Regions from separate parts of the Dyadobacter sp. HNCC25DJ183 genome, predicted to be linked through region 1. Evidence: riboswitches for the same ligand, from Rfam matches in the RefSeq annotation. Region 1 holds a riboswitch; each other region holds the start of a gene.
The links. A riboswitch is a leader RNA that binds a small molecule or an ion and turns the genes downstream of it on or off. The one in region 1 is predicted to bind thiamine pyrophosphate.
Positions count from the first base shown of each region.

Region 1 (10,380 bases):
GGGAGCCGTCGCCCATATACACCGGGCCGGCGGTATAGTTGGCCACCAGACAATCCGCCTTCTGAGCCGCTACTTTGATCGCGTGATCTGCATTTTCAACAATCACTTCTTCTCCAAATGCATTGATAAAGTGCTTGGTACGCCCGCTTACTTTTAGCCGGAACGGATAAACGGAAGTAAATTTGACGGTATCTCCAATCAAATAGCGCCACAATCCTGCATTGGTCGAGATCACCATTGCATAATTCTTCCCTACTTCCACTTCGTCTAGCAATAGGGCTCTCGGATGCTTTTTACCAACTTCCTCAACTGGTACGAATTCGTAGAAAATACCGTAATCAAGCATCAGCAGCATTTCTCCTACCCTATTCACATCATCCTGAATCGCGAAAAAACCTTCCGACGCACTGTAAGTTTCGAGATATAAAACCTGGTCCGACGGGAAGTATTTGGTCATAAAAAGCTCACGGTAAGGTTCGAACGAGACTGCACCGTGTACAAAAACTTCAAAATCGGGCCACACTTCGAGCATATTCTTCTTGCCGGTCAGTTCAAGTATCTGATCCAGCAGCACGATGGTCCAGGTAGGTACGCCAAGAATGCTCGTCACGTTTTCCTGCGAGCAAATGGAAGCCATTTTTTCGAGTTTGTTTTCCCAATGGTCCATCAATGCCACTTCGAGCGGCGGAGTACGCATAAATTCTGCCCAGGAAGGCAGATTTTGCATAATCACCGCCGAAACGTCGCCGACCTGGGTATAATCATCGAATGGATTGGCGTGCAGCGTTCCGCCGATAGATAAACCTTTACCGTCGAAAACACGCGTATCCGGGCGGTTGTTGATGAGGAGTGTCATCATATCTTTTCCTCCCTCATAATGGCATTCTTCCAGCGCCTCCGGCGATACCGGGAGATATTTGCTTCTCGCATTGGTAGTACCCGACGATTTTGAAAACCATTCGATTTGTGAAGGCCACATGACATTAGGCTCGCCTTTGAGTACGCGCTCGATATAGGGATAAAGGTCCTCGTAAGTAGATACCGGCACCTGTTCCTGAAATTCCCTGACTGTTTTGATCTGACTGTAATTGTACCTGCTTCCCCACTCCGTATATCGCGCGGTTTCAATCAATTCCGAAAAGATGCGTTGCTGAGTCTCAATGGGATATTTCCTAAACTGCTCTATTCTCTCAAAGCGGCGCTTTAAGAACCAGACAGTCATATCGTTAACCAGCTTCATTGTATTTACTCAGTTTGAAGTGCCAGATGCAAGACCGTAAAAATAACAATAAAAAATGGTGGGAGAACAGTTTTTGAAGCTGTTTCCCACCATTCTGTTCCGAAGAATTTTATGATCTGGAGCTAAATTTCCGGTAGATAAAAAGAAGCAAAATTGCACCTAAGATGGCAATGAAAAGGCTTCCAAAATTAAATCCGTCAACAGTCCCGTAACCCAGCATAGATGAAATCCAGCCCCCGATCACGGCACCTGCGATACCAATCAATATGGTAACAATAAAACCGCCCGGATCTTTTCCCGGGTGAAGTGCCTTTGCAATAGCACCGGCAACCAGTCCGACGATAATCCACGTTAAAACTCCCATAATGCTTAGTTTAGATTAGATGAATGTGATTACATCCCTATTCTCAAAAACTATGCCCTACCAGAATCATTTATCATAAAACATATTGCTGCCGCCTGCTTTCTTTACAACCGAGGAAGTAATTTCCTGACTTTCTTCTTCCTGCAAAGTACGAGCGCCGCGGCCCTGACGCACTACCCGGCTTCCCGTGATCTTGAACAAAGCTTCCCCAAGCAAAGGGTCACGCGGATCTCCGTAGCGATAGAGGATATTGCCCTCGCTGGCGGGGATATCAGGAACGAAGCCTGTGTGGTAATCCGATTTTTTATCTCTGTTCAGCGATTTGGAAACAATCGGCTGTAAGCCCCATTTAATACCTTTATCCTCTCCCGTCAATGTCACCGAGCCTACGTTTTTACCGACTGTTCGGGTACCAACAAGGGTAACATCCATGTAAGGCTTTAACCCGTTGATCAGCAACTCACTGGCGGAAGCAGAACGCGATGAAACCAGGAATACGAGATTGTTCAGGTTGCCGCCGATGTTTTGTGTTTTGGTAATAAACTTATCGTAAAAATAGCTGTCGCCAAACTTCTTACGGTTGGTCTCCGTCACCTCATCGTTGTATTCTTTATAGTAAAAAATGTCATTCGAACTACCTTTCACGATCAAACTGGCCAGGTTGGTTGCGGAACTGACATAACCACCCGGATTATACCTCAGATCGACTACCAATGCATTTACATTATTTCGCTGAAAGCTTGTAAAGATGTTATCCAGCTTTTTATCGTACTGTCCGTTGCTTGTCTTGTAAGGCTGCGGGATAAACTGATGGTAAACTACATACCCTATTTTGTTGGGCCCGTACGTGAATATTGTATCAAAAAAGACGGGATCTTCCTGCAAAACAATCGGTGCAAGCTCCCTGCTGGTCGTTGTTTCTTCCAGTGCAGTACCATTAATTTTTGCCAGTTTGAATGTCTTTTTATCCTCGGTATTCAGTAGCTGACTGTAATTGCTCCCGGTCAGTTTCTGATCATTTACACTATTGAAAATATCCCCCCGCACGAATCCGGCTTTGTCGGCCGGTGAATCGGGGATTACGTACAATACAATCCCGATTACATTGGTGGAGCCACTTGGAAAATACACCAGCTTGTACTCCATTCCGGTCGTTTTGGATTCTCCTGCCAGCGAAGCCTGCAATTCATCTGCACTTTCCTGTATCCACGAAAAACGATCCCCGTCAGGCCGCGCATTTGCATCGAACCTGTACAATAAGGATTCGAAAAAATCGTCCGGCTTTTTTGTATAATCCGGTGAAGCGGTGATGTGGTCATTCCAGTAGTACCAGTACTTCATATTGGCGTAAATCCATTCGTTGGTCTGCGTTTCCGTAGCAGGATCAACGTTTTTTTCACGACAACCATTAAAAAGCGCACCTGTGAGCAGGAGGATCAGGAGGTATTTAGTTTTCATAATGCGTTGTTAAATGCGAGGAAAACTTCTTTGATAATGTCACAAGCCTGGTTCATTTGTTTTTCATTGATCACCAGCGGGGGTGCAAAACGAATTTTGTTGCCGTGGGTAGGTTTACATAGCAAGCCTTTTTCCATCATTTTATAACAAAGTTCCATTCCGGTAGTACCTTCTTCACCATCACGAATTACAATCGCATTCAGAAGCCCCTTTCCTCTAACGCTTTCAATCAGAGAACATTGTTGTTGTAAATCCTGCATTCTTCTTCTGAAAAGAGAACCCATTCTGTCCGCATTTTCAGCCAGGTTTTCATTTTCTACCACTTCCATGGCAGCGATGGTCACAGCACAAGCCAGCGGGTTACCGCCGTAAGTAGAGCCGTGCTCGCCTGGCGCGATCGTGAGCATAATTTCATCGTCGGCAAATGCAGCTGAAACCGGCATTACACCACCTGAAAGCGCTTTTCCCAGAACCAGTATATCCGGTTTTACACCTTCCCAGTCACAGGCAAGTCGCTTCCCTGTTCGCCCGATGCCGGTTTGCACTTCGTCAGCTATGAAAAGCACATTGTATTGGGTACACAAATCACGCACTCCTTTCAGATAACCTGCTTTTGGTACTACCACGCCGGCTTCTCCCTGGATCGGCTCAACCATAAAACCGGCTACATTAGGATCGCTTTTGAAAATAGATTCCAATGCATCCAGATCATCGTAAGGAATGATTTCATAACCCGGCAAAAACGGCCCGTAATCATCGGTGCTGGAAGGATCGGTTGAAGATGAAATAGCGGCCAGTGTCCTCCCCCAGAAGTTACCCGAAGCATAAACTGTTTTGGCTTTTCCAGGCTCGATTCCTTTTACTTTATATGCCCATTTCCGGGTAAGTTTCAATGCGGTTTCGCCGCCTTCCACGCCCGAATTCATCATTAAAACCTTATCATACCCAAAGTACTCGCACAGGTACTTTTCACATTCTCCCAAACGGTCGTTGTAAAATGCACGCGAAGTAAGGGTCAGTTTCTGTGCCTGCGAGATCAATGCATTGATGATATGCGGATGGCAATGCCCCTGGCTGACGGCACTATACGCAGAGAGAAAATCGAGGTACTGTCTGCCTTCCACATCCCAGACATGCACGCCTGATCCTCTTTCCAGCACGACAGGCATTGGTTTGTAGTTATGAGCGCCATAGCGGTATTCGAGCTCTATTGCCTGCTGTGAGCTGCTGATCGTGTCTGTATAGTCTGAGATTTTTTCCATCGTTATATTGTCTTTTCTATCTTACGTAAAAATAGAGAAAAGCATTGAGGGAATCAGTGATTTTACAGTAAGCCTTATAATCTTATATTTGTAAAAGATCACAAAATCAAAGATCATGAAAGCGCACTATAATCCAGATTATCAAAACATCCTGACTCGCATATTTATTCCCGTACAGGAATGGAACTCCCTCAAGTCCGAACCTTCTGACATTGAAAGTGCAGGAGCATATCAAATTCCTGACTGGCAAAAAAAGATCGTCCTGAATAGAATGGAAGCATTTGATGCCGGACTGGAAGATTCGCTGGATTTGGAAGAAGCCATGAGAGAGATTGAAAAGGATCTTTAATGTACAGAATTCAGATTCCACGCTCTGCCCGGCGTGATATCAGGGAAGCTGCACAATGGTATGATAAACAGCAACCCGGCTTGGGCAGGCGATTCACACACTTGGTCAAAAGAAAACTCGAATTTATAGGTAGCAATCCCTACTTATATGAAATTCGATATAAAAATGCCCGTGTGGCTCGGATACCAATCTTTCCCTTTAACATACATTTTAGGATTGACGAAGTAAAAAAAAAGCGTCGTCGCTTTCGCTATTTTTCATACAAGTCTGAATCTCGATAGACTGGAATCCAGAAAAGAATAGCACTGTCTTCGCTTGAAACGTCAATTTCGCTCAGTACTTTTGCAACCATAATCTCAAAGGGGTGCCCTACCTGACGGGCTGAGATCATACCCATAAACCTGATCCGGGTAATGCCGGCGTAGGAAGAGAAAGCTGGAATAATCCATTGCTTCTAAGTTTCATTTATTGTTTTAAACCAAGATAGGTGGCCCCTGCCTGTTGTAACTATTTATCTCGCAATGCGAAACGTTACTACCTATCTGCTTATGCTGATTTTCAGCGTGGCTTTTTGTACCAATACCTTTGCACAACGCACCATTTCCGGTCGCGTTACCGACGCCGAAGACGGCAAGCCGCTCCCCGGAGCGACCATCGTCGCTTCCGATATAAGAGGTACCAACTCCGACCAGAACGGAAACTTCTCCCTCCGCAACATCTCGGAGAACGTCGGCCAGATCGAAGTCTCTTACATTGGCTACCAAAGTATTCAAATCCAGTTAACGGGACAAAATCAGCTGGAAGTCAAGCTGGTCCGCAGCACTTACCAGGCCGATGAGGTAGTGATCAATGCAACCCGCGTGAATGAAAAAAGCGCCATGGCATTTACGAATGTGAGCGCCGCGGCTATCGACAAGCAAAATCTTGGTCAGGATTTACCGGTATTACTCAACTTTACCCCTTCGCTGGTAAGTACAAGCGACGCGGGCGCAGGTGTGGGTTACACCGGAATCAGGATCCGCGGCTCTGATGCAACGCGCATCAATGTGACCGTCAACGGAATACCTTATAATGATGCTGAAAGCCAGGGCGTTTTTTGGGTGAATATGCCCGACTTTGCCTCGTCCGTGAGCAGCATTCAGATCCAGCGCGGCGTAGGTACCTCTACCAATGGAGCCGCTTCTTTTGGCGCAACCGTCAATATCAACACCAATGCATTGCGTAAAGAAGCTTATGCCGAGCTGAACAATGCTTACGGATCTTTCAATACTTTCAAAAACACATTGAAAGTGGGTACCGGCTTGATCAAAGATAAATTCACATTTGACGCGCGGCTTTCCCGTGTTTCGTCGGACGGTTTTGTGGACCGCGCTGCTTCTGAGCTGCATTCCTATTATTTGTCAGGTGGTTATTTTGGCAAGAAAAGTTTTGTGCGGGTGAATGTATTTTCGGGAAAAGAGCGGACGTACCAGTCGTGGAACGGGGTACCAGAAGCTAAGTTGCGCGGAAATCGCGAGGGAATCTTAGGCTATATCGACAGAAACGGGTTGGACGAAGCAGATGCCCAAAACCTGCTCAACTCCGACAACCGCACTTACAATTCATATACTTACAAAAACGAGGTGGATAACTACCGCCAGGACCATTATCAGATTGTTTCTTCGCATAACCTGAGCGACAAATGGAACTTCAACCTGAATGCATTTCTGGTAAGAGGTTTGGGATATTACGAACAGTACCGGGAAGGTGATGATTACGCGAACTATAACTTGCCCAATGTAGTAATCGGCCCGGACACGCTGGAAAGCACCGATCTGATCCGCAGACGCTGGCTTGACAATTACTTTTACGGAACTACCTTTTCACTGGATTATAACAGTTTCAAAAAGCTGACTGCCAGCATCGGCGGTGGCTGGAATAAATACGATGGTGACCATTACGGACAGATTATCTGGGCGAGAAATGCGGGAAATATCGAAAATGAGCATCGGTATTATTACAGTCAGGGAATCAAAAAGGATTTCAATGTTTATGGAAAACTGTATTACCAGTTTACCGACAAACTCAATGCGTTTGCAGATCTGCAATTCAGGACTGTAAGTCACGCCATTCATGGAACAGACAATGACCAGGTCCAACTGGCGGTTGATCAATCGTACTCTTTTTTCAATCCAAAAGCTGGCTTAACTTACCAGATTGCGGACCAAAGCAGTGTTTATGCCTCTTACAGTATTGGTAACCGCGAGCCGAACCGCGACGATCTTACAAACACAACCGCCGTTTTATTTCCAAAAAATGAAAGTCTCCAAAATGTGGAAGCGGGTTTCCGGACACAGCAGGGAAAATGGGCTTTTGCGGCCAACTATTATTTAATGCATTACAAAAATCAGCTGGTACTCACCGGGCAGATCAATGACGTCGGCAATTCAATCCGCGTGAATGTTCCGAAAAGTTACCGTACAGGAATAGAGCTGGAAGGCGCAGTGGCTTTCAACCGCTTTTTGAAATGGAATGTAAATGCAACTTTCAGCCGGAACAAAATCGATAATTTCACCGAGTATGTGGTTGATTATGATAATGGAGGCTACCAAACCATAAATCATGGAAAGTCTGACATTTCTTTCTCGCCAAATGTAATCGCCGGAAGTCAGTTGACTTATTCAATCTACAAAAACGTGGAGCTCGCATTACTGACGAAGTATGTAGGGAAGCAATATCTCGACAATACCTCCACAGAAAGCCGGAGATTGGATGCCTATTTTACGAATGATGTGCGTTTATCGTGGACGATCAAACCGAAATGGGCGAATGAAATTGCATTCAACCTGCTTGTCAACAACATCCTGGCTGAACAATATGAATCCAATGGCTACACCTACGGCTACATCGCCGGAGGCGCATTAACACAAGAAAATTTCTACTTCCCGCAAGCCGGCAGAAACTTTCTGGTAGGGGTCAATTTTAGGTTTTGATTTCGACTTTCTGGCTACCTTTGCCGCATGGAACTCAAAAATGACCTTTTACTCCGTGCGGCGCGGGGCGAGAAAACGGAGCGGACGCCGGTTTGGATGATGCGCCAGGCTGGCCGGATTTTGGCTGAATATCGGGCTGTCAGAGAAAAAGCCGGCAGCTTCATCAAGCTTGCTACTACACCGGAACTGGCAGCCGAAGTAACATTGCAACCGGTTGATTTACTCGGCGTTGATGCGGCTATCATATTTTCAGATATTCTCGTAATCCCCGAAGCAATGGGGCTGCCTTATGAAATGGCCGAGCAGCGCGGACCGGTTTTCCCGGCAACCGTGCATTCCATGCAGGATCTTGCAAAGCTGCATATCGCCGAGCCTGAAACAGATCTGAAATATGTGCTGGATGCTATCAAAATCACCAAGCAGGGACTGGAAAATCGGGTTCCGTTGATAGGTTTCGCAGGAGCGCCATTTACGATTTTCTGTTATATGACAGAAGGAAAAGGCTCCAAGACGTTTTCTGTCGCCAAAAAGCATTTATACGCAGATCCTGAATTCTCGCACGCATTACTTCAAAAAATAACAGACAGCACCATTGCTTACCTGAAAGCGCAGGTTGCAGCAGGTGCCAATCTCGTGCAGCTATTTGATTCCTGGGCGGGCATTCTTTCGCCTGAGCAGTACCGCGTCTTCTCACTTCCCTATATCAAGCAGATTTGCGACGCGATTAACGAAGTACCAGTTACTGTTTTTGCCAAAGGTGCATTCTTTGCAAGAAAAGAGATCAGCGAACTGAGCTGCGATGTGGTGGGGCTCGACTGGAATATGGATATCCGTGAATCGCGTGAACTGATCCCGAACAAAACGCTGCAAGGAAATCTGGATCCCTGCGTATTATATGCTTCGTACGATCAGATCAGGATTGAGGTGAAGAAAATGCTGGAACAGTTTGGCACACAGAGATACATTGCCAACCTAGGCCACGGCGTTTATCCCGATACTGATCCTGATAAGGTAAGATGCTTCATTGAATCCGTTAAAGAATATTCAAGCCTGTAATGACAGTACCAAAAACCAAATGCGTTTTCCTTGACCGCGACGGCGTGCTCAATGAAGATTGTCCGGACTATATGTACAATCTCGACGAGCTGGTGATTCCGGAAGGTGTACCGGAAGCTTTGAACCTGCTGAAAAATGCGGGCTATCTGCTGATTGTGGTAACGAACCAGGCCGGAATTGCAAAAGGGCTGTACGGACCTGAAAACGTGTACGCGATTCACGAAGCGATGCAGCAGGCTTCCGGAAATGTACTGGACGATCTGTACTTTTCTCCCTATCACCCACAATATTCCGGCGCTTCACTATCGAGAAAGCCGGGCTCGCTGATGCTGGAAAAGGCAATCGGTAAGTACAACATTGACCCTGAACAATCCTGGATGATCGGTGACCGTGACAGGGATATGCAGGCTGGAAAAAATGCGGGAGTGAGAACAATTCACATTGTTCCTGAAAATGAAAGATCGGAGGGTGATTATGCGGCTGTTAATTTATTAGAAGCAGCCAAAATCATATTGAAAGCCGGAAACTAGGCTTTTACTATCGGAGCAGCTTGCGGCGCTTTCTGGATTGAGCCGTAAGCCGGGCAAGCATGCTTGGTGCAGGCAGAAGCTGCCAATGTTCCGCAAATAGCGAAAAGTACCAGTATCTTCTTCATTTTTCTGTTCGTATAAGATTTTGTCACCGTAAAAATATAAAAAAAGTTCTTTGAACGAGCGTTACTATCTGACTAATAACGAACTCATCCAAAGAACTTTATATTAAGCGGTTAAATTTTTGTTTCAACCAATTCTTCCTCTACTACTTCGGCCAGCGCTGCCGGTGCATCTTCCTTGCCATCATTATTATTGATCTGGCTCGTAAAAGGCTCTTCTTTAAAGCCCAGAATCCGAAGCATTGAATCGCTGTTTTGTTCTTCTGCGAAAACACGCGTTGTAATCTTGCCATCTTCATCCTTATCCACCAAAACGTGTTTTGGCGCCGGGATTAGACAGTGCTGGATTCCGCCGTAGCCTCCCAGAGATTCCTGGTAAGCGCCAGTATGGAAAAATCCGATGTATTGTTTTTCGGTTTCTTCTTCAAAAATCGGCATGTACAGATCGGCGCTGTGCATTTCACTGTTGTAGAAATCCTGCGAATCACAAGTAAGTCCGCCTAGGTTCACCTTCTGGTACGGACTGTCCCAGTTGTTGATCGGGAGCATGATATACTTCTGGTTCATACCCCACGAATCTGGTAGCTGAGTGATGAATGATCCATTGATCATGTACCAAAGCTCTTTATCGTTTTGCAGCTTTTTGTCGATGATTTCATAAATCACCGCGCCACTCTCGCCTACTGTATAGCTTCCGAATTCCGTAAATATATGCGGAACGGGAACGTTGTTCTTGTTGCAGATCCACTGGATGTTTTCAATGATCTCGTCGATCATCTGCTGATAATCGTAGTTGGATTGCAGGGAAGTCTGAATAGGTAACCCGCCGCCGATATCGATAGAATCAAGCTCAGGGCAGATTTTCTGCATTTCGCAGTATTTGAACATAAACCGGGTAAGCTCACTCCAGTAGTATGCACTATCCTTGATACCTGTGTTGATAAAGAAGTGCAGCATTTTGAGCTTAAACCGTGGGTTTGGCTCGATCTTCTCTTTATATAGCTGCTGCACATCGTGGTAACGGATA
Region 1 covers NZ_JBXHAP010000005.1:379,967-390,346, reverse strand. Annotated here, with positions in the region: gene AC1XTG_RS15040 (GH3 auxin-responsive promoter family protein) at 1-1,240, opposite strand, end outside; gene AC1XTG_RS15035 (GlsB/YeaQ/YmgE family stress response membrane protein) at 1,350-1,604, opposite strand; gene AC1XTG_RS15030 (S41 family peptidase) at 1,671-3,062, opposite strand; gene rocD (ornithine--oxo-acid transaminase) at 3,059-4,324, opposite strand; gene AC1XTG_RS15020 (hypothetical protein) at 4,440-4,673, shown strand; TPP riboswitch at 5,024-5,118, shown strand; gene AC1XTG_RS15015 (TonB-dependent receptor) at 5,195-7,645, shown strand; gene hemE (uroporphyrinogen decarboxylase) at 7,673-8,701, shown strand; gene AC1XTG_RS15005 (D-glycero-alpha-D-manno-heptose-1,7-bisphosphate 7-phosphatase) at 8,701-9,231, shown strand; gene AC1XTG_RS15000 (hypothetical protein) at 9,228-9,356, opposite strand; gene AC1XTG_RS14995 (type III PLP-dependent enzyme domain-containing protein) at 9,468-10,380, opposite strand, start outside.

Region 2 (10,380 bases), on a different contig from region 1:
TTTCCCGAGGCTGTCCAACACGCCTGCCAACAACAAGCTTTCGTCCGATTTCTGGATTCAGAACGGAGCTTATTGCCGGGTGAAATACATTCAGCTGGGGTACAACCTGCCTGTGAATGCAGTGCGGAAGGTGGGCGCGTCGGCTGCGCGGTTTTACCTGAATGCACAAAATCCGTTCGTCTTTACACCTATGAAACTGATGGATCCCGAGAGTCTGGGTAACCAATGGACTTACGGCATTATGAAAGTGTACACGGTGGGTATCAACGTAAAATTCTGACAACTTCCAATATGAAACAGATAACTAGGATCTGCCTGACGCTGGTACTGCTGACCGCATTCACCGGCTGCGAAGATTTTTTGACCCAAAATCACCCGACTGGTATAACAGATGATAAATTCTGGGAAACGGAAACGCATGCGCGGGATGCTTTGAAAATCGTCTATGATGCATTGCCCGGTGGAACGAACGGTCGCGATATGCCGCTGAATACGAGCAATATCATGATTATCTCCGGCCTGAGCGACGAGGCCGTACACCGGGCCGACTACATTGGTGCCTATGAGGAATTTACACGCGGGGTACACAACAGTAACTGGAGTACCGCACTCTGGTTCTGGAGTTCCGACTTCTCGGGTACCCGACGCGCGAGCCGTTTTCTCGAACACGTTGATAAATGCTTTATGGACGAGGGCCTGAAAACGCGCATGAAGTACGAAGCGCGGGCATTGCGGGCTTACTATCACATGGAGCTGTTCCAGTTTTTCGGTGCAATTCCCATTGTAACGAAATCACTTACACCCAATGAAAATACGCTTTCACGCAATACCGAACAGGAAGTGTACGATTTCATTATCTCAGAACTGACCGAATGCGCCAAGAACCTGCCGGATACTTACACGAATGACGAGTTCTGGCGGGTAAACAGCTCGGCCTGCTGGACATTGATCGCGCGGCTTGCATTGTTTTACAAAGATTTTGAGTTGGCTAAAAATGCATCCAAAGCTGTTATCGATAAGAACATATACCAGCTTTACACCAGCAAAACCGCAGGGGCCAACCACCTTGCAGAGCTGTTTACCTACACGGGAATGCTCAACAACGAGCGGATCATGATTCGCCCGGGCGGTGCCAGCATTGCCTGGACGCGGTTTGCACCTTTTGGTATTGGCGGAGAAACTTACACTTCGCCAACCAGCACAGTAGTGGAGAACTGGGAAACCAGACAAGGAAAAACATTGGCCGAACTCGGGGCTGATTCATTAGCTATTTACCGTAAAAACCCGAATTACCGCAACAACCGCGACCCGCGACTGGTAGCTTCAGTCCTGTTCTCGGGGCAGAACTTTGTTGACAATACCTACAAAGTAGATCCGTTTAACAGCTCTCCCACCAACCCCGACCGCATTGGTCTGGAGAAGTCGACTGCAACAGGTTACTGGATCAAGAAGTACCTCGACCCGCGTGACCGGCAGCCAAGAGGTGGCTCGCTGGACTTTATGATCGTCCGGTATGCAGAGGTATTGCTGAACTACGCCGAGGCATTGATTGAGTCCGGTGAATGGAACAATCCCGATGTGACGAAGTACATCAATATGGTCAGGAACCGTTCCAATATGCCCAATGTGGATGTTAAGGTGTATAATTCACAAGCCAAAATGCGCGAGCTGATCCGCCGCGAGCGCCAGGCCGAGCTGGCTTTTGAAGGACAGCGCTACTATGATATCCGGCGCTGGGGGATTGTTGATAAAGTAATGAACGGACAGGTTTACGGCGCTACAAACCCGGAAACGGGCGTGGCGGTAAAAGTAGAGGAACGGGCCTACAATCCGCAAAGGGATTACCTCTGGCCCATTCCCCAAAGTGAAATCCTCGCCAATCCGAATATCAGACAAAATCCTAACTATTAGCCATACTGCCCTGCATATAAGTATCCCAATCCTTCCAAACGGGCTCATAGCCGCTGTTTCGTATCACCCGGGCGATTTCCCCGGGTGAACGTTCGTCTGAGATCTCAAATTGTTCCAGCGAGCCCGCTTCCACCGCATAGCCGCCGGGGTTGGTCTTGGAACCCGCACTGATCGAGGTAATCCCCAGCTGAATGCAATGGTCCCTGAACTTCTCCGACTCCCGGGTTGAAAGGGAAAGCTCCACTTCTTCATTCATGATCCGGTAGGCACAAATCAGCTGAACCAGTTCCCTGTCCGACATTTCAACTTTTGGTTCGAGTCCGCCGGAGAATGGGCGGAGGCGCGGAAAAGACAAGCTGTACCGCGTTTGCCAATATGTTTTTTCAAGATATTGAAGGTGCAATGCGGTGAAAAAGCTGTCTGTCCGCCAATCTTCCAAACCGATCAGCACACCCAATCCCATTTTGTGAATGCCCGCTTTGCCGAGCCGGTCGGGTGTTTCCAGCCTGTACAGGAAGTTGGATTTTTTGCCTTTGGGATGATGTTTACGGTAATCTTCCTGGTGGTAGGTTTCCTGGTAAACCAATACGGTATTCAGTCCCAGCGGAATCAGCTCTCCATATTCCTCGGTGTCGAGCGGCTGCACTTCCATCGAGATCATTGAGAAATGTGGCCGCAGCAGGCGCAGCACTTTTTTGAAATAATCCACGTGAACAGTCTGGTTTGCCTCTCCTGTTACCAGCAGCACATGTTCGTAGCCCAGCTTTTTGATCACCTCTGCCTCCTGCAAGATCTCAGCCTCCGAGAGTGTCCTGCGCCGAACCTTATTATCCAAACTGAATCCGCAATAGGTACAGATATTGGTACATTCATTCGAAAGATATAGTGGAATGTACATCTGAATAGTCTTGCCAAAACGCTTCTGAGTCAGCTTGCGGCTCAGCTGCGCCATAGGTTCAAGGTAGGCGGTAGCAGCAGGAGATATCAGCGCTTTAAAATCTTCCAGTGTTCGCTTTTCCGATAAAAGTGCCTTTTCTACATCCGAGGCGGTTTTTGCGTAAATACTGGCCTTCACCTCTTCCCACGGATGTTGCTCAAAAACTTGCTTAAAGCTCATCTAAAAACGCTGTTAACGGGCTGCTGGCAGAAGCCTGGCTTCCCTGTTTTCCTAATTTTGCTTCAAATGCCATTCTGCCTGCCTCTACGGCCATGCGGAAGGCACGCGCCATTTGTACCGGATCTCCGGCAGAGGCTATTGCTGTATTTACCAGCACTGCATCGGCTCCAATCTCCATTGCCCTGGCTGCGTCCGAAGGAGCCCCGATTCCCGCGTCGATCACCACGGGTACCTGGCTTTGTTCAATGATGATTTCGAGAAAGTCAATCGTCTTCAATCCTTTATTACTGCCTATCGGCGAGCCCAACGGCATTACGGCGGCTGCTCCTGCTTCTTCAAGCCGCTTGCAAAGCACCGGGTCGGCGTGTATGTAAGGAAGAATGACGAACCCAAGCTTTGCCAGCTCCTCTGTCGCTTTCAGTGTTTCAATAGCATCGGGCATGAGGTACTTGGGATCGGGATGGATTTCGAGTTTGAGCCAGTTTGTCTCCAATGCTTCCCGGGCGAGCTGCGCCGCGAAAACGGCTTCCCTGGCTGTCCTTACCCCGGAAGTATTGGGCAAAAGGTTGATTTGGGGATGATTTAAATGCAGGAGAATGTCATCCTGGCTACTATGAATATCCACGCGCCGTAAAGCGACGGTTGCCAGCTCGGAACCAGAGGCAAGCAGGGCTTCTTCCATGATTTGCGAAGAGCTGAACTTACCCGTGCCCGTAAAAAGGCGGGAATTGAATGTTTTATCTGCAATTTTCAACATAATGCTTTCTGAATTTGGTGAAAAATAACCTGCGGATCAGGTACATTGAGAAGCGCCGACGACATAGCGACACCGTGTACTCCGGTTGCGAGCAAGGCCGGTACATCATCAGGAACAATGCCCCCGATCGCGATAATAGGTGTGTTGTACCCTGCCGCAGCCATTTTTTGCATTAGCGCAATGTAACCTTCCAGCCCAAGTACCGGACTGAGGTTTTGCTTGGTAGTAGTAAACCGGAATGGTCCCAGGCCAATGTAGTCACAGCCTTCCTGCACGCGGAGAACGATATCTTCCCAGGTATTGGCCGTGCCGCCGATTACCATTTGGCTTCCCACCAATGCACGCGCCTGTGGAACAGCCATATCCGTGAGTCCAAGATGCAGCCCGTAGGCTTCCACTGCCTGCGCAACCCTTGGGAAATCATTGATGATCAGCTTCGCGCCATATCGGTCGCACAGCCGGGTAGCTTCCCAGGCGAGTTGCAGCACTTCCTCCTCGGGCTTGTTCTTCACGCGAAGCTGTATCCAGCGGCAACCCGCCTCCAAAGCCCTGCTGATACTATCCAGATGCGAGATCGCTCCATTCTCCTGAGAAATAAATTGCAGCCTGCCAATTCTGTTAAGAGAATTGTTGGGATCTAGCCAGATGCTGCCGAGGAGTGCGGCGCCATTGAAGCCCATTTGATATACAGCCTGCAATTTAGAGTCATTAATCCCGCCGATTGCGATTACTTCCCCTTTGAAACTGAGACGATCTAGCTTGAAATTCTCCGGCAATGCGGCGCGGTAATTCAGTTTTGAAATACTATCGAAAACCGGGCCTAAAAACGTATAGCTGAATGCATTGGATAACCATGCCAGTTCATCAGGATTGTGAATGGAAGTACTGAGTGTAAAGCCTCGTAATTTTTGATCTTGAAGCAATTCTTCTGTTTGCGCCAAACGAAGCTGCTCCGGAAAATGCAGCCTTTTAATACCAAACTCCTCTGCGAGTTCATGGTGCTGGTGCAATGCGATCTTTGGATAGTTGACAGGATTGATGTCACGCAGCAGTGAGGCGAGCTCTTCCCTGCTACAATCTGGTTTCCGCAAATGCAGCAGCTGCATTCCCTGATCAAACAGCGCATTGATCCGTGTTGCTTCGTCCTCAAAGAAGTCGGGCCGGGATATGATGATGATTTTCATACTTATAAATAGATCTCGCTGCCTTTCTGTGCAAACTCGCGGGCTTTCACCTGCATACCTTCTTCAATGTCTGCGCTGGTCAGCATCCCATTCTCTTCTGCATACTCGCGCACATCCTGGGTGATTTTCATCGAACAGAAGTTAGGGCCGCACATGGAACAGAAATGCGCGATTTTGGCACCTTCGGCAGGTAATGTTTCGTCGTGAAACTCGCGGGCTGTGTCGGGATCGAGGGAGAGGTTGAACTGGTCTGCCCACCGGAACTCAAACCGCGCCTTGCTCAATGCATTGTCGCGGTACTGTGCACCCGGGTGACCTTTGGCCAGATCCGCTGCGTGGGCGGCAATTTTGTAGGTGATCACTCCGTCTTTCACATCCTTTTTGTTGGGCAAGCCGAGGTGCTCTTTCGGCGTCACATAACAAAGCATGGCGGTACCAAACCAGCCGATCATCGCGGCGCCAATGGCGGAGGTAATATGATCGTAGCCGGGTGCAATGTCGGTAGTAAGCGGGCCCAAAGTGTAAAAAGGTGCTTCGCTGCAATGTTCCAGCTGCTTTTCCATATTTTCTTTGATCAAATGCATCGGCACGTGACCCGGACCTTCGATGATCGTCTGCACATCGTGCTTCCAGGCAATTTTGGTCAGCTCACCCAGTGTTTCCAACTCTGCAAATTGCGCGGCGTCATTTGCGTCGGCAATGCAGCCCGGCCGCAGTCCGTCGCCTAACGAGAAAGCCACGTCATACGCTTTCATGATCTCGCAGATCTCTTCAAAATGCGTGTACAGGAAGTTTTCCTTATGATGCGCCAGGCACCATTTGGCCATAATGGAACCTCCTCTTGACACAATACCCGTGATGCGCCTGGCGGTGAGCGGAATGTAGCGGAGCAAAACACCGGCATGGATCGTGAAATAATCCACTCCCTGTTCCGCCTGCTCGATCAGCGTGTCGCGGAACAGCTCCCACGTCAGGTCCTCCGCTTTGCCATTCACTTTTTCCAGCGCCTGGTAGATCGGCACGGTACCAATGGGCACAGGCGAGTTGCGGATGATCCACTCGCGCGTTTCATGGATATTCTTACCCGTTGACAGGTCCATGATCGTATCTGCACCCCAGCGGCACGCCCATACGGCTTTTTCCACTTCTTCCTCAATGCTCGACGAAACCGCAGAGTTACCAATGTTGGCATTGATCTTGACCAGGAAGTTGCGCCCGATGATCATCGGTTCGCTTTCGGGGTGGTTGATATTGGAGGGGATCACTGCCCGGCCTGCGGCAACTTCCTGTCTCACAAACTCGGGTGTAATGAAAGATTGAGGGGTATTTGCGCCAAAGCTCTGGCCGGGATGCTGGTGCGACAATGCACCTGCCCGCCCATTCATTTCACTAAAATGCTGGTCGATCCGCTGGTTTTCACGAATGGCGATGTACTCCATTTCCGCTGTGATAATCCCCTTTTTGGCATAGTGAAGCTGTGATACGTTGTGCCCGGACCTGGCGCGCAGCGGTTTGTTGACATGCGCAAACCGAAGATGGTCCAGCTGAACATCGGACAGCCGCTGCCGCCCATAGCTGGAAGATATCGTTTCAAGCTGCTCTACATCCTGCCGCGCGCGGATCCATTCCGACCTGAGTTGCGGCAGGCCTTTTTTTACATCAATGTCAATGTGCGGGTCGGTGAAAGGGCCGCTGGTATCGTATACGGTTACAGGCACATTGGGTTCCGTCGCGCCGGGCTTTCCGTGTATTCTGGTGTCGCTCAACGCAATTTCGCGCATTGCTACCGAAATGTTGTGCAGCTTGCCTGGCACATACACTTTACGCGAATTAGGAAAGGGGGTCCTCGTGATCACGCCGCTTTCAGGTGTTTTTTCAATTTTCATAACATACAGGATTGGACAAACCGCAGCTGGTACAGCGTGGTTCGGGTGAAGATTGGTAAACTGAATTTTGAGAAAACGGTCGGTTATCCTCCCTGAGTGGCTTTGATCAGGGTAATGCGGTCGTGAGGCTGCAGCGTGCGGCGCTCCCATTCAGACCTCGCCAGCACTGACTGGTTGATCGCTACGGCAACGCCTTTCAGGCTGTCGGGAAAGAGCCCGGATAATAGCTGATGCACCGAATAATGGTCGGGAATTTCGCGGGATTGATCGTTAACTGTGATTTCCATTCTGAAAAACGTTTTGTGAGAAAAACTTCAGGAATGGACCTTTATGGAAAGATTCATTGAGATACAATAGCAGTATCTCTTACTTTTCCCTTCGGCAGTACTAGCTGCATCAGGTTCAAAGGGTATTATCTCAGTCCGCATATCGGGACACCCCTAAAGTTTCGACAAAACTATCTGAAAATGCGGGTTATCAAAATTTTCAGAAAATAAAATGCCTGCCTGCAAACCGTTTCGAGCGAATGCAGCCGCCCATTTAACTAACTAAAAAGCTGAGGTAAAGCACACTAAACCCGGGCAGGCGACGAAATCGTATTCCACCAGAAATCACACAGCTGGCGGAAGAGCTGCATGGATTCTCTGAGGTTTTTTCCCTTCATCACAAATGCATTTGCCTGATGCGAATAACTTTCGCGGATATCGGCCGGGTTATCTGAAAAGCTGAAAACAACTACCGGCACAAAAGGCAGCTTATTAACCGAGTTTTTCATCGTACTCAGAAGATCAAGCCCCTGCTGTTTGGTAGGTAAGTACAGGTCGAGAATGATCATATCAATCGGAAACGGGGATACGTCGATGTTGTCGCGCAGGTACTCGCGTGCCGCGGTATCGTCGCTGAAACGTGTGAAATGTACATCAGGCAGGATCTTTCGCAAAGAAATATTCATCAGTTCCCAATGATCGTCGCTGTCTTCCACGATCAGGATGTTCTTGCCTTCCAGGTTTTCGGGCAGTGCAACTTCCTCCTGCACAGGATAACTGTTCAAAAACGAGACGCTTATCGACTCGGCAAGTTTGCTGTATGCATTGTAGGATACCGGCTTTGTGATATACGCATTGATCCCCTGGCAGTAGGCTTTGAAAATCAGGTCCTGATTGGAGGAAGTCGACAACATTACAATGGGCACGTGCCGGAGTTTGCTGCTGCTCCTGATCACGGACGAGGCTTCCAGACCGCTCATTCGCGGCATGTTCATATCCATGACAATCAATGCAGGCTCGTGCAGGCTGGTCCGGCGGTTCATCAGTTCAAGCAGCTCGACGCCGTCGTTTACTTCGATGATAGTGACGTCCTGCATCACCTGTTCAAGGGCTTCTTTAATGAGCATTCGATCATCCTCGTCATCATCAACAAGAAAGATAGATTTAGGGGTTTCGAGCGTGGGAATACCCGTCATGATGGTGGTTAATAGTTTTGTGATGTCGCGTAACAGACGCAAAAGTATCAAAAAAAGGGAATCTGGTGTAACTTCGGCTATCGGCTATCGGCTGTCGGCTGTCGGCTGTCGGCTATTGGCCGTTAGCTATTGGCTGTTAGTTATTGGCTGTTAACTGTCGGCTGTTGGCAGCGTAATCAAAAAAAGCCGAAGTATGATAGCCGAAAGCCGAAGTATTATAGCTAACAGCCAACAGCTAATAGCTAACAGCCAACAGCTAACAGCCAACAGCTAATAGCAACCAGCTCCCCATAAACATTCCCTCCTTTTTTATACATTTGAAAAATCAATCACTTTCAGTTTGAACCGGCTCTTGTCACTTCTGCTTTTTGGTCTGCTGCTGTATAATACAGCGGGCTATTCGGTTGTGTATTTGCTGGAAGAAACACCCGCAATGTCGGGCGCGGGTGGAAACTACGGCGGGCAGGATGATTTTGGCGGGGATATCGTGATCAAAGTGCCTGTAAATGTGCCTTATCAGGTCAGCTGGGACAATGCGGAGCCTGCCGAGGGTGAAATCCGGCACAAGGGACTGCATTACCAGATGAAGACCAAGCAGCTGATCAATGATACACTCTACGTACACTGCGAATTTGACCAGAATGCGCGTGACCGTTACACTGCATTAGTGTCGCGGATCCAGGATGAGATTGCAGGAGCGCGGCCGCAAAAGGGCGCTCATTCCGTCCTCCTAAAATCCTTCCTTAAAGATTATCTTGCCAATAACAGAAAGCACATTTTCTACATCCTGGAATGGATTCCGGCGGATGCGCAGATCAGTGACAATTATCTGCTTTCGGCAGGTAGCCCTTTTGCACCCCCTGTTTGTCCCCCTCCTAACCAGGCATAAGCCCCTTTTTCTTTTTACACAAAACATCCGGCAGACCAGGTAACATGGCGGCATTGCGCTCGCTTTGAGTTTCCGTGGCTGTCGTGCTAAAATCTCCTATTTGGCTTATTCCATTCAAACATGAAAAAATATATATACCTCGCGTTCGCATTGTTGTTTGCTTCTTTGGTTTCCTTCAATGCTCATTCACAAGGCTGTGTGGCGATCCGGAGCACCGGAAATGCCTGCATGCTCGCTCACGCAGACAGCACCGACCACCCGCAATGGGTTTTGACCACCAGTGCACGCTATTTTAAATCTTTCCGCCATTACTCAGGTACCACCGAGAACAAGGAGCGGCTCGTGCAGCATACCGAAGTGATTAACCATACTGCGTCGCTGGACATCAACCTGACACGGATTTTGAATGACCGCTGGTCCATTATGATCGACTTACCGATTATTTCCAATGCACGCTCCTCGCTTTATGAGCACGGTTTGATCAACGGCTCCAACAAATTCAATCAGCGCCACAGCATGCATTCTTTTGGTATCGGCGACTTGCGCGTGGCAGCTTACCGGTGGCTTTTTGATCCTAAAACAAGTGCACGCGGTAATGTGCAGCTGGGTTTGGGTATCAAGCTGCCAACCGGCGATTATAAATACGAGGACTACTGGTACAATGTGGGACCGAATGGAAGTAAGGAACTGCGCCCGGTAGACCAGTCCATTCAGCTGGGCGATGGCGGGACCGGCTTCACAGTGGAGGCAAATACCTATTATAACCTTACGCACAACTTCGGCGTGTACGGAAATTTCTATTACCTGATCAATCCGCGTGAGCAAAACGGGGTGAGAACTTACCGCGAGACGCTTTCTCCAAGACTTGCCAACGAGGCGATTATGAGTGTTCCTGACCAGTATATGGCCCGTGGTGGTGTCAGCTATGCGATCAACGGACTGGTACGCGGAATAACAGCGGCAGCCGGTGCCCGCCTCGAAGGTATTCCTGTGCACGATCTCGTGGGTGGAAGCGGTGATTTCCGCAGACCCGGATATGTGTGGAGCATTGAACCGAGTATCAGCTATTCTTCGGGTAAATTCGGCTTTTTTGTGAGTGTTCCGGTCGCATTATCCCGCAACCGCACGCAGAGCGTAACGGACAAAGCTTATTCAGCAGCCACGGGCACCTTTG
Region 2 covers NZ_JBXHAP010000001.1:555,246-565,625, forward strand. Annotated here, with positions in the region: gene AC1XTG_RS02275 (SusC/RagA family TonB-linked outer membrane protein) at 1-280, shown strand, start outside; gene AC1XTG_RS02280 (RagB/SusD family nutrient uptake outer membrane protein) at 292-1,911, shown strand; gene thiH (2-iminoacetate synthase ThiH) at 1,901-3,028, opposite strand; gene AC1XTG_RS02290 (thiazole synthase) at 3,018-3,785, opposite strand; gene AC1XTG_RS02295 (thiamine phosphate synthase) at 3,779-4,969, opposite strand; gene thiC (phosphomethylpyrimidine synthase ThiC) at 4,972-6,855, opposite strand; gene thiS (sulfur carrier protein ThiS) at 6,939-7,142, opposite strand; TPP riboswitch at 7,212-7,307, opposite strand; gene AC1XTG_RS02310 (response regulator) at 7,427-8,317, opposite strand; gene AC1XTG_RS02315 (hypothetical protein) at 8,670-9,206, shown strand; gene AC1XTG_RS02320 (hypothetical protein) at 9,327-10,380, shown strand, end outside.
Region 2: another riboswitch for thiamine pyrophosphate. It lies ahead of thiS (sulfur carrier protein ThiS); the one in region 1 lies ahead of AC1XTG_RS15015 (TonB-dependent receptor).

Region 3 (10,380 bases), on a different contig from region 1:
ACATTCACGTCACTTTTCTTGAAAATTTCGTTATCGGACACCAGCTTACTTTTAAAATAAAGTGTAAAAGGGATTGACTTGCCTTTCGTAATCACCTGCCCTACTGCTTTCAAAAACTTACCCATATCTACCGAAAGCGGGATCTGATAGATCTCGCTGCTTTTTCCCTTGATCTTGGTCGCTCCTTTTACGCTACCCTCAGCCAGTCGCTCCTGACTGCCCAGACTAACTACATAGGAAGGATCTTCAAACTGAACGGGAAAGGGATTTTGGTTTGAAAACTTCAATTGCAGCGTCACATCTGAGTTCCCGAGGCGGAATTTAGTAATGTCAAAATCGACAATTTCCACTTTGGGCAGGCGATAAAGAGGCAGTCTCTTATCCTTTGAAAGTGTAACCGAATCTTTACCCAAAAATGGCTTGTTCAATGCAAAAGTACCTTCAAAATGATAGTCGGCGCTGTCTTCGCCACGCTTTGCTTCCGAGTTACCTTCCTGTTTGAGTGCTTTGATTTTCAGCTGGGAAGGCAGCATTACCATCGTACTGTCGCGGGATTTGATCAGTAACGGCTTGGAGTATTCGTTTTCAATAATCTTGACCCCATTCATTTCAACAAAATACTCGAAACCCTTCATGTCCAGCTCGACGGGCAATGGATTGTGTACCAGCAATTGCAATGAAAGGTCAATCGTACTGTCCGTAATATTGGAAATGTGCCCGATTCCCATCTCAACCCGCGGCTTCAAACCGGAAACCGGATTTTCATTTTCCTTTTTGTAAAAATGCCAGCCAGCCCAGCCGGCAGCGATCAAGAGTGCAAAAACAAGGATATAGACGAGGATTTTGTTGTTTTTCATGGGTGTTTGAGGTTACTTATAGATAACAAGAAATGCTGGCCAGCTTAACGCCAGTCAGCACTTCTTTTTGAAAGATATACGGTATTAAGCCAGGTTCAGCTTTCCGTGGTCGCCACCTTCGGGCGTTGTTCCTGTAAGTGCCGCTTTCAGCATCGAGAAGAATACGACCATTTTCGAAGATGTTGCATCCCAATAGGCAGCTTCCTCCGTGATCACCCGAAGCAATACCAGGTCCGGATCCTCTTTTCCTTCCGGGAACCATGCTTTGGACATGACATTCCAGAGTTCATCCTTTTTCTGCTCGTCGTTGACCAGCTCTGCATTCCCTGAAATGCTCAGGTAAGTGTTGTTTTTAGGGTCCGCATAAATCAGCGTAACGCCTTCTCCATGGTTGGATGTATCTCCGAGTTCAGAATTGCGGTTTGTAAAGAACCATACGTTTCCCTGCTCGTCAATCTGCTGCGTGGTCATCGGACGGGAGTCAATCCTATCGTTTTTATAAGTGGTGTACATACAAAACCGGATATCCTCGGCCAGTGATTTAAGCTTTTTTATTGCATCCTTATTTTCAAAATCCTTTTCCATGATTGTTTTAGTTTGTCTATCAAAATCATTTTTTACAAAAAACTAAAACAACCGTTCCATTGCATGGGAAGCTGCTGACTCTTTTACTAGAATTCGAGGCGGTAGTTGAGCACCGGGATCAAACCTACCTGCGTGATCAGCTTCACACGGTCTTCCTTTTTATCATAATACCTGTCAAATGCATTTAACCGGTTGCTTACATTCTGTAAATCAAGCGAAATGGTGGAAGCTGTGCGCTTTTTATTTTTAGTATAGCTCACGCGCAGGTCGGTCCTGAAATAATGGGGCAGCTGCTCGGAGTAACTCCGCGACCAATCACGCTCGGTGCGGCCTTCTTTTCTTGACTTTTCAAGATCAACCGGCGTGGTCATATTTCCACCGGCGGCCAGCAGCTTGATGTTTGCTGCAAAAATGTTGGTTTTGTTTTTACCCACTTTCCACTCTTTTCCTGCGAGCAGGTTTTGAACAAACTGTCCGTTAAAACGGCTACTGCGCTCAATGCCGTCACGTCCGGTGTATTTGGATTGATAAAGGGAAGTAGTGCTCATCAGGTAAATGCCGGCTGTCAAAGATTTCTCGATCGTCACTTCCAGCCCGTAGCTCCTGCCCTTTCCGGCACTTACCAGCGAATCGTTTACGAACCCGTCTATCTCATTGAGCATGGAGTTATGTAAAAGAAATGGGGAGTTGGTGTTAGGCGGCCCGATCGGAATGTGGTAGTGGTGCTGGTAGTAAGTCTCCGCGAGCACGCGCCAGCTTACCGATGGCCTGAATTCGTAACCCGCAACGAAATGCGCCGATTTCATCAGTTTCAGGTTTTTATTCACCAGGTTACTTTGTCCGTCGATCGCTTTTACCTGCACAAAATAAGTGGAAATGGACTCTGTCCGGCTATGCAGCCCCGCGCCTAAACTAATTGTCGACCGGGGCGCAACTGCCCATTTCATCCCAAGTCTCGGCTCGATAGCGTACTGGTTGTTCAGTCCCAGTAACATACCATGCAAGCCTGCATTCAAAGTCACATTGGGTGATAACCTTGATTTCAGCTGTGCATAAGCCTGGAACAATTGCGTATTTCCTTTCTGGTCCAGGTTCTTTACAAAAGGTCCGTCTTCATTATTTTGGTCAAAAAGGTTGAAGTCCAGATGGTTGATGATCGCACCGATTCTGAGCGTATTCCGAGAATTCAGCTTTGCATTGAATAAGGAAGACACGCGCAGGGTCTGATTGATAAAGTTCTGCTGATAAACGTCCTGACTTTCCTTATCCAGAAAATCGCCGGTCTGCCTGGTAGCCGCGTAGGAAACAATCGTTTCCATGTAAGACCGGCTGTTGAGATACCGCAGGTAATTCACCCCCAGCATCCCGCGGTTGGAGGTAAACTTTTCTTTGATATCGTCATTATTAACCGTGGAAGTACTGATACCCCCCATTCCCCAGACCGAAACCACGGCTTTTTCATCGTAAGGCAGGTATACCTTGAATGCCCCATCCTGAAAATCATTGACGGCATCGCCCATCGTGACACCCAACTTGCTCAGGATAGACAGCGTTGAATACCGGTAGTTGGCAAGATAAGATGCACCGCCTTTTGCCCCGATCGGACCTTCGGCAGCAAAATCAAGACCTAGTACACCTGCCTGTAATGCATACTCGCGCTTTTCGTTGTTGCCTTTCCTGAGTTTGAGGTCAAAAACGCCGGACGTTGCATTGCCATATTCAGCGGGGAATGCACCAGTCAGGAAGTCGGAGTTACCCAGCACATTCGCGCTCAATGCACTTACGCCGCCGCCCGAGGTACCTTCGGAAGCGAAGTGATTGGGGTTCGGAATTTCAACCCCTTCCATTCTCCACAACAAACCTTTGGGACTGTTACCGCGGATGATAATCAGATTGCCGCCGTCGTCTGTGGTGGATACGCCCGCAAAAGACAGCGCCATTCTTGCCGGATCGTTGACGGAAGCAGCAAATCTTTTAGTCTGATCAACTGTAAACGACCTTCCGCTCACGCTCACCATATCATTCAATGGGGCGCCGGTCTCCTTTTGTGCCTTTACAACGACCTCGTCCAATGCGCGGAAAGATTCTGTGAGCCTGATATTCAGCTCCACTTCCTTCCCGGACCCTACTCCTATTTCCTGCAAAAAAGCATCATCATACCCCACAGAAGTAATTCTGAATGCGTGCCTTCCCACCGGCACATGCTCAATCCGGAAGTTCCCCTCTGCATCGGTGGCTGCACCTTGTACGGGATTAAGTGAGGTGATAATCACATTGGCACCTATAACAGGCTGCTGTGATTCAGTGTCAAGAACGCGTCCTTTGACAGTCTGCGCAAGCTGCTGCGCAAAAGCCCCCGCCCCAAAAGCAGCGGCAATCATCGTGAAGATATACTTTTTCATAGCTGGTTGTTTCAGCATTGACAACCAGGCTAAGCGTTACCCTATTTTTTTGGGAGAGAAATGATTTAGTGGAGGAAAGGGATGAAGGAGGAAAGGGAGGAAAGGGAAGCCTTCCTCCCTTTCCTCCTTCATCCTTCCTCCCCCAAATACACCTAAATGCCAACCCCATAAGCACTCGCCCAAAACTCCAACTCCATCCGCGTTGCTGTGAGATATGCCTCCATCATTTGCTTGCGGGTTTGTTCTGAGGCGTTTTCGGCCAGTTGGTTGCAGATGTTGAGTGCTTTCTGGACCGAGTGCGCGAAGTCTTCGCCGGCGTATGCATTGATCCAGTTCTGGTAAGGATTTGGTGTGGTTTGATTGGCGTAAATGTAGTCACCGACCTTTTTATATATCCAGAAACAAGGCAGTAATGCAGCTACTGATACTTCGTAAGGTTCAAATGCGCTGGTCGCCAGGAGGTAGTTGGTATAGGCAAAACAGCCCGGCCCTTTTCCGCTCTGGTAATCGATCGCGTATTCATTGAAATAGCTGACATGAAGCGCACGTTCGACGAGGATCGCGTTTTGTGCAAATTCCAGAAAGTCCAGCAGCTCGTGGCTATTGCCTGCTTTCACGCCTGTGGCGGCGAGCGCCCTGGCAAAATCGGCGAGGTAGAGTGAATCCTGGTAAATGTAATATTTGAACTTATCCAGCGGTAAAGTCCCCGCTTTCAGCTCCTGGTTAAACGGGTGTGCCTGTATTTGCTCGTAAATGGGCAATGCACGCTCCCAGAGCAGGTCGGTAAACTTGATCATATCAACTGCATGGGAATGGGAGAAAAAGAATGGTTAAGCGGACCGGGTCCATGGCCTGTGGTTACATCTTTACCAGCTTCGATCGCGCTGGAAATGTATTCTTTGGCAAAAATGATAGATTCCGGAACAGAGTTCCCATTGGCAACAAATGCGGCAATCGCCGAAGACAAAGTACAGCCTGTCCCGTGCACATTCCGGCTGTCGATATAGCTGCTTTCGAGAATTAGGGTATCCTGATCTTTCCGGGCAAAAATGTCTGACAAAACGGGCGCCACAAGATGCCCGCCTTTGAGGAGCACCGCATTACAGCCTCTGCTCACCATTTCTTCGGCCGCCATTTTCATCGCTTCAACAGAATCGATCTTTTCCGAAATCAGAATACGTGCTTCGTCGAGGTTAGGGGTGATTAAATGGACAAGCGGGAATAGTTCTTCCCAGAGCACAGCCACCGTTTCTTCGCGGATCAGCCTGGAACCGCTTGTGGAGACCATTACCGGATCAAAAACCACAAACCCGGGTTTGTAACGTTCCAGCATTTCTGCAATTACCTGCGCCACTTCAATGGTATTGACCATCCCGATCTTCACCGCATCAACAGCAATATCGTCAAACACCGCTTCGATCTGTTCTTTCAGAAAAGCAGGCGGTACTGCGTGGATCGATCTTACACCCTGCGTATTCTGGGCAGTGAGTGCGGTGATCGCGGATACGCCGTAGGCGCCTAATGCAGCAATTGTTTTCAGGTCGGCCTGGATTCCGGCGCCACCTCCGCTATCGGAGCCGGCAATCGTGAGGACTGTGGGGTATCGGGTCATTTGGTGGTTGTGGATTTGGTAGGTATCGTCAGGTTTGTTCAGGTGCGCCTGCTGTGGTATTCAGAATGATCGATTTGAGCCGGAATGCGGCCTCGTAAGGGGAAGTCGCGCTACAGATCGCGGATACTACGGCAATGCCGCCCGCACCATTCCGGATCACCTCCTCTGCATTCATGAAATTAATACCGCCGATCGCGATCAGTGAATGTTTGCTCTGCGTGACGGCCCGGCGCAGCCCCTCTATTCCCCAGGGACTTTTTGTATCCGTTTTGGTGGGAGTTGCATAAAGCGGGCTTAATCCGAGGTATGATAGATCCCATTGCGCTGCCTCGATCAAATCGGCTTCACTTTCAACCGAAAGCCCGATGATCTTGCTGGCGGGCAGCATTTGATTCAGGATTTCGTAGGGCATATCACTTTGTCCCACGTGCACACCGTCTGCATCGGCTGCAAGGGCAACATCTACCCGATCATTGATGATCAGCGGTACATTATAGGGTTGCAAAACTTCCTTCAACCTTTTGGCACGTTCGATAAAGGCACGCGTAGAGAGCGTTTTCTCCCGCAGCTGCACCATTGTAACTCCACCTTGTACCGCTTCTTCCACTACCCAGTACAAATCGCGTCCCATACAGGCGGCCTCGTCTGTGACCAGGTAAAGCTGTACGTTTTCTTCAGGTGCATTCATTGTTTTTATTATGATTCAGAAAATTTGATCCTGGCCAGCTCAGCCAGGTGTGCCGGCGTAATATCTGACAAGCAATCCAGAAAAGCAATCTGGAAAGAGCCGGGCAACTTTGCATGGCGGTAAGCAAGTTCGCCGCAAACGCCCATTGTTGCTGCAGCAGAAACAGCTGCTTCAAAAGGATCGGCAGCAATCGCCGCATAGGCGCCTGCGATCGCAGAGGCGGAGCAGCCCATTCCGGTTACTTTCGTCATCAACGCGACGCCGTTGGAAATGTAGGCAGTTTGTTCTCCTTTAACGATGATATCGGTGGCGCCGCTCACACTGACGACGCAGCCAAACTGACGGCTCAATGCGCGCGCTGCTTCGAAGCTGTCCATAGAACTGGCGGTACTGTCGACGCCTTTCGTTCGGATGTTAGCGCCTGCCAATGCGAGTATTTCAGACCCGTTTCCGCGGATAATGGCAGGAGATGCGAGTTCCAGTAATTCTGTAAGAGTTTGATTCCGGTAGCCGGTAGCGCCTGCACCCACGGGGTCCAGCACAATGGGTTTGTTCAGTTCGGAAGCCTTTCGGATCGCCAGTTTCATACCTGCCACCCACGGTGCCGATAAGGTACCGATATTCACAACGAGCGCGCCGGCGATCGACACCATTTCTTCCACTTCCTCAACTGCATGCGCCATTACCGGCGATGCACCTGCTGCCAGCAATGCATTGGCTGTATAGTTCATCACCACGAAATTGGTAATGTTGTGCACGAGCGGCGCAGTATTCCTCAGCTGAGTGAGATTTTGTTCAAGATGAAAGTCCATAGCACGGTGTTTGTTAAAAAACGAATGGGCAAATGGAGGGAGCGGCCGCGCATTGGCGGGCTTTTTGTAAGGTATTGCAGATCACATGATCGCGCACGCTTTTTCCTACGACAGTACCAACTGTTTCAGGTTCAAAGGGTATAAATCTCAGTCCTTATTTTGGACACCCCCAAAGCCATTCTTATTTACGAAAGTAGTAGTTTTAAGGAGTTATTAAAAAACAATTCTCAACCAATCACCAACCCGATTTCGCATTTACAATAACCCAAATATGATCAAAGCAGCAATTTTTGACATGGACGGCCTCCTGATCGACTCAGAGCCAATGTGGCACCAGGCGGCCCATGAAGTAATGAAAAAAGTAAATTTTGAAATTACTGACGCACTTAAACTCCAGACCACAGGTTTGTCGATCAAGCTTTTCCTTGATTTTTGTCACAAAATCCAACCCTGGAACACCCCTTCATTCGAAGAGCTTGAAAAAGAGATCCTGGAAAAGGCACATACGCTGATCCTCAACAATGCAAAGGCAATGCCTGGCGCGATTGAACTGCTCAAAACGCTTAAAGCCGAAGGTTTGAAGCTGGCAGTAGCTTCCGCTTCACACATGGACCTGATCGAAGGCGTACTGGAAAGATTGAATATCACGGAATACTTTGATACCTGGCATTCAGGAGAGCTCGAAGAATTCACCAAACCACACCCGGCTGTGTACCTGACCACCGCCAAAAAACTGGGCGTACTGCCGGAAGAATGCATTGCATTTGAAGATTCTCACGCCGGGCTGCGGTCGGCGCATGCTGCGGGAATGGTGACCATTTCGGTTCCTGCTGCGGAAGTTTTCAAAGATCCGAAATTTGATATGGCGCATTATAAAATCAGCTCGCTGGAAAAATATATATTGAGCGAAATGTCGGGTGTTCCGCAGAACATTCTTGAAAATTAACCCTCCTACCCCGGCCCTACAAAATGATCGGACTTCGGCACTTTAGTATTATGATCATGATCAGGATAGCGATCATTATCCTGAGCGTGATTGCTCTAGCGTGGCTTGCTGCCAGGCATACCAATGAAATGCTCGTGTATGTGCTCGGAACCATTTTCATATTTGTGCAGGCTTCACTATTGTATCAGTATGTAACCAATGTAAACAGGAAGCTCACCTATTTCCTGGAATCGGTACGGTACTCTGACTTTACGATCAATTTCAGGTCGGACAATAAGATGGGGCGTACTTTCAAGGAGCTCAACCAGCAGTTCAATGAGGTATTGCACGCATTTCGTCAGGCAAGGGCAGAAAAGGAAGCGAACCTTCAATACCTGAATACCATTGTGCAGCATATCGGTACGGGGTTGATCACTTTTGACAGTACGGGGCAGGTGAACCTGATCAACAATGCAGCTTTGCGCATGCTCGGTATTTACCGGCTACACCAGCTTGTGGAGCTGAAAGACAAGCATCCGCGCCTTTACGAGCTGCTTTCCAACCTGAACAGCGGCGTGCGGGAATTGTACCGTACTCCGTCAGACCAACCTCTTGCATTGCAGGGTGCGGCGATCCAGCTGCGCGGTATGTGGGTCAGGATTGTGGTTTTACAAAATATTCAAACTGAATTACAGCAGCAGGAAGTTGAATCCTGGCAAAACTTGACGCGCGTTTTACGCCACGAGATCATGAATTCCATGACGCCGATCGTATCGCTGGTAGGTACCATGCGATTGATTGTGAATGAAGATATTGAAAAATCGACCAGCGACCAGGAGGCAGTTAATGACTTGAAAGAGGCATTATCTACGCTCGAAAAACGCAGCAAGGGTATGATGCAGTTTGTAAATGCTTACCGCGATTTTACAACGCTGCCCAAACCTGTTTTCGCCAGCCACAGTGTTGCAGAGCTTTTGCAGGAAGTGTTGCAGCTGCTCCAGACAGACCTCACCAAGTCGGGTGTTTTATGGAAACTTTCTGTGAAGCCGGAGAACCTGATGGTCAAAGCCGATGCAGATCAGATCCAGCAGGTTTTAATTAACCTCGTCAAAAATGCTTCGGAGGCTTTTTCGGCCCAAACCGACCGGCTCATCACACTCACCGCCTACCAGACCGACAATACCGTGATGATCGAGGTAGCTGATAATGGGGACGGTATCGAACCAGAGGCGATCGAGAACATTTTCATTCCTTTTTACACAACCAAAAAGACTGGATCAGGTATTGGATTAAGTCTTTCGCGCCAAATTTTACAGCAGCATAACGGTCAGCTCAATGTGACTTCCGAGGTGGGAAAAGGGACTACTTTCACACTCATTATTTAACCGGACGCCGCGCCATTTACTTCCAACCATTTACAGGTTTTGCAGGTCTTTCAGAAAACTAAATGTGGTTTATAATGAAAAAGCTTCTCTTCCTGATCGCCGGTTTAGTCACTATCCTTTCCTGCCAGGATAATTCCATCAATAAAGACGAGTACATCTCGTACAAGGAAACGATTACGATTAACAATGTACCGAAGGCTACCCTGACTTTCTTTGCTTACGAAGACAGCCGCTGTCCCGAAGGCGCAAATTGTGTTTGGGCGGGCAATGCGCAGGTAGACCTGCTGTTATCGGGCGTGACGACAGAAGGTGGGATCAGTGAGCACGTCAAGATGTGTCTCGGAGATTGCAGATTTTTCCGGAAAGACAGCACTAACACGCCTTTTGTATTGACGGATACACTTGACAAAAACTTCGCCGGCCAGCAATACAGATTCATACTTTCAGCACTGGAGCCCGGACCTTCGCTCGACAGCATGCGTCAGAAAGAAGTTCACCGGATCAAGCTGAAAGTAGAAAAACTATAAAGTTACTGAGCGGCTAGTTTACTCCGGCGGTATCCGTAGCTGAAATAGATCACCAGCCCGATCGCCAGCCAGATCACGAAGATCAGCCAGTTGGAAGAGCCTAGTTCGGTCATCAGGTACAGGTTTGTCAGGATACCTGCTACCGGCAGTATTGAAAAATTATGTTTGAAGCTCATCACTGATAAAACCGCCCAGGTAATCCAGAAAATAATCGTCAGCAGCTTGTGCTCGATGATTTCAGCGCCGGAAAGTGTGTCCCATTCTGCAACTACTTCCTGTCCGTATAACGCCAGACCAATTACTGCAATCACAAACAACAACCCGACAAGGTACTTTCCATTCAGGTAAGGTACCCTGAATTTAGATTGCGCCGAAATGCCTTTATGATCCAGGTAAAGAACGCCGCCGCAAACGAGAATGAATGCGAAGAATGTACCCACGCTGGTCAGGTCGACGAAGAAATCCATCTTGAAAAACAATGCAGGGATACCCACTACAAAGCCGGTAACAATCGTGGCAAATGAGGGTGTCTGGTATTTCGGGTGGATTTTGGAAAACCGTTTCCACAGCAAACCGTCGCGGCTCAT
Region 3 covers NZ_JBXHAP010000006.1:226,099-236,478, reverse strand. Annotated here, with positions in the region: gene AC1XTG_RS16760 (LEA type 2 family protein) at 1-857, opposite strand, end outside; gene AC1XTG_RS16755 (pyridoxamine 5'-phosphate oxidase family protein) at 942-1,442, opposite strand; gene AC1XTG_RS16750 (TonB-dependent receptor) at 1,529-3,844, opposite strand; gene tenA (thiaminase II) at 3,997-4,641, opposite strand; gene thiD (bifunctional hydroxymethylpyrimidine kinase/phosphomethylpyrimidine kinase) at 4,638-5,456, opposite strand; gene thiE (thiamine phosphate synthase) at 5,485-6,144, opposite strand; gene thiM (hydroxyethylthiazole kinase) at 6,153-6,956, opposite strand; TPP riboswitch at 7,042-7,137, opposite strand; gene hxpB (hexitol phosphatase HxpB) at 7,228-7,902, shown strand; gene AC1XTG_RS16720 (sensor histidine kinase) at 7,953-9,266, shown strand; gene AC1XTG_RS16715 (hypothetical protein) at 9,341-9,793, shown strand; gene AC1XTG_RS16710 (amino acid permease) at 9,796-10,380, opposite strand, start outside.
Region 3: another riboswitch for thiamine pyrophosphate. It lies ahead of thiM (hydroxyethylthiazole kinase); the one in region 1 lies ahead of AC1XTG_RS15015 (TonB-dependent receptor).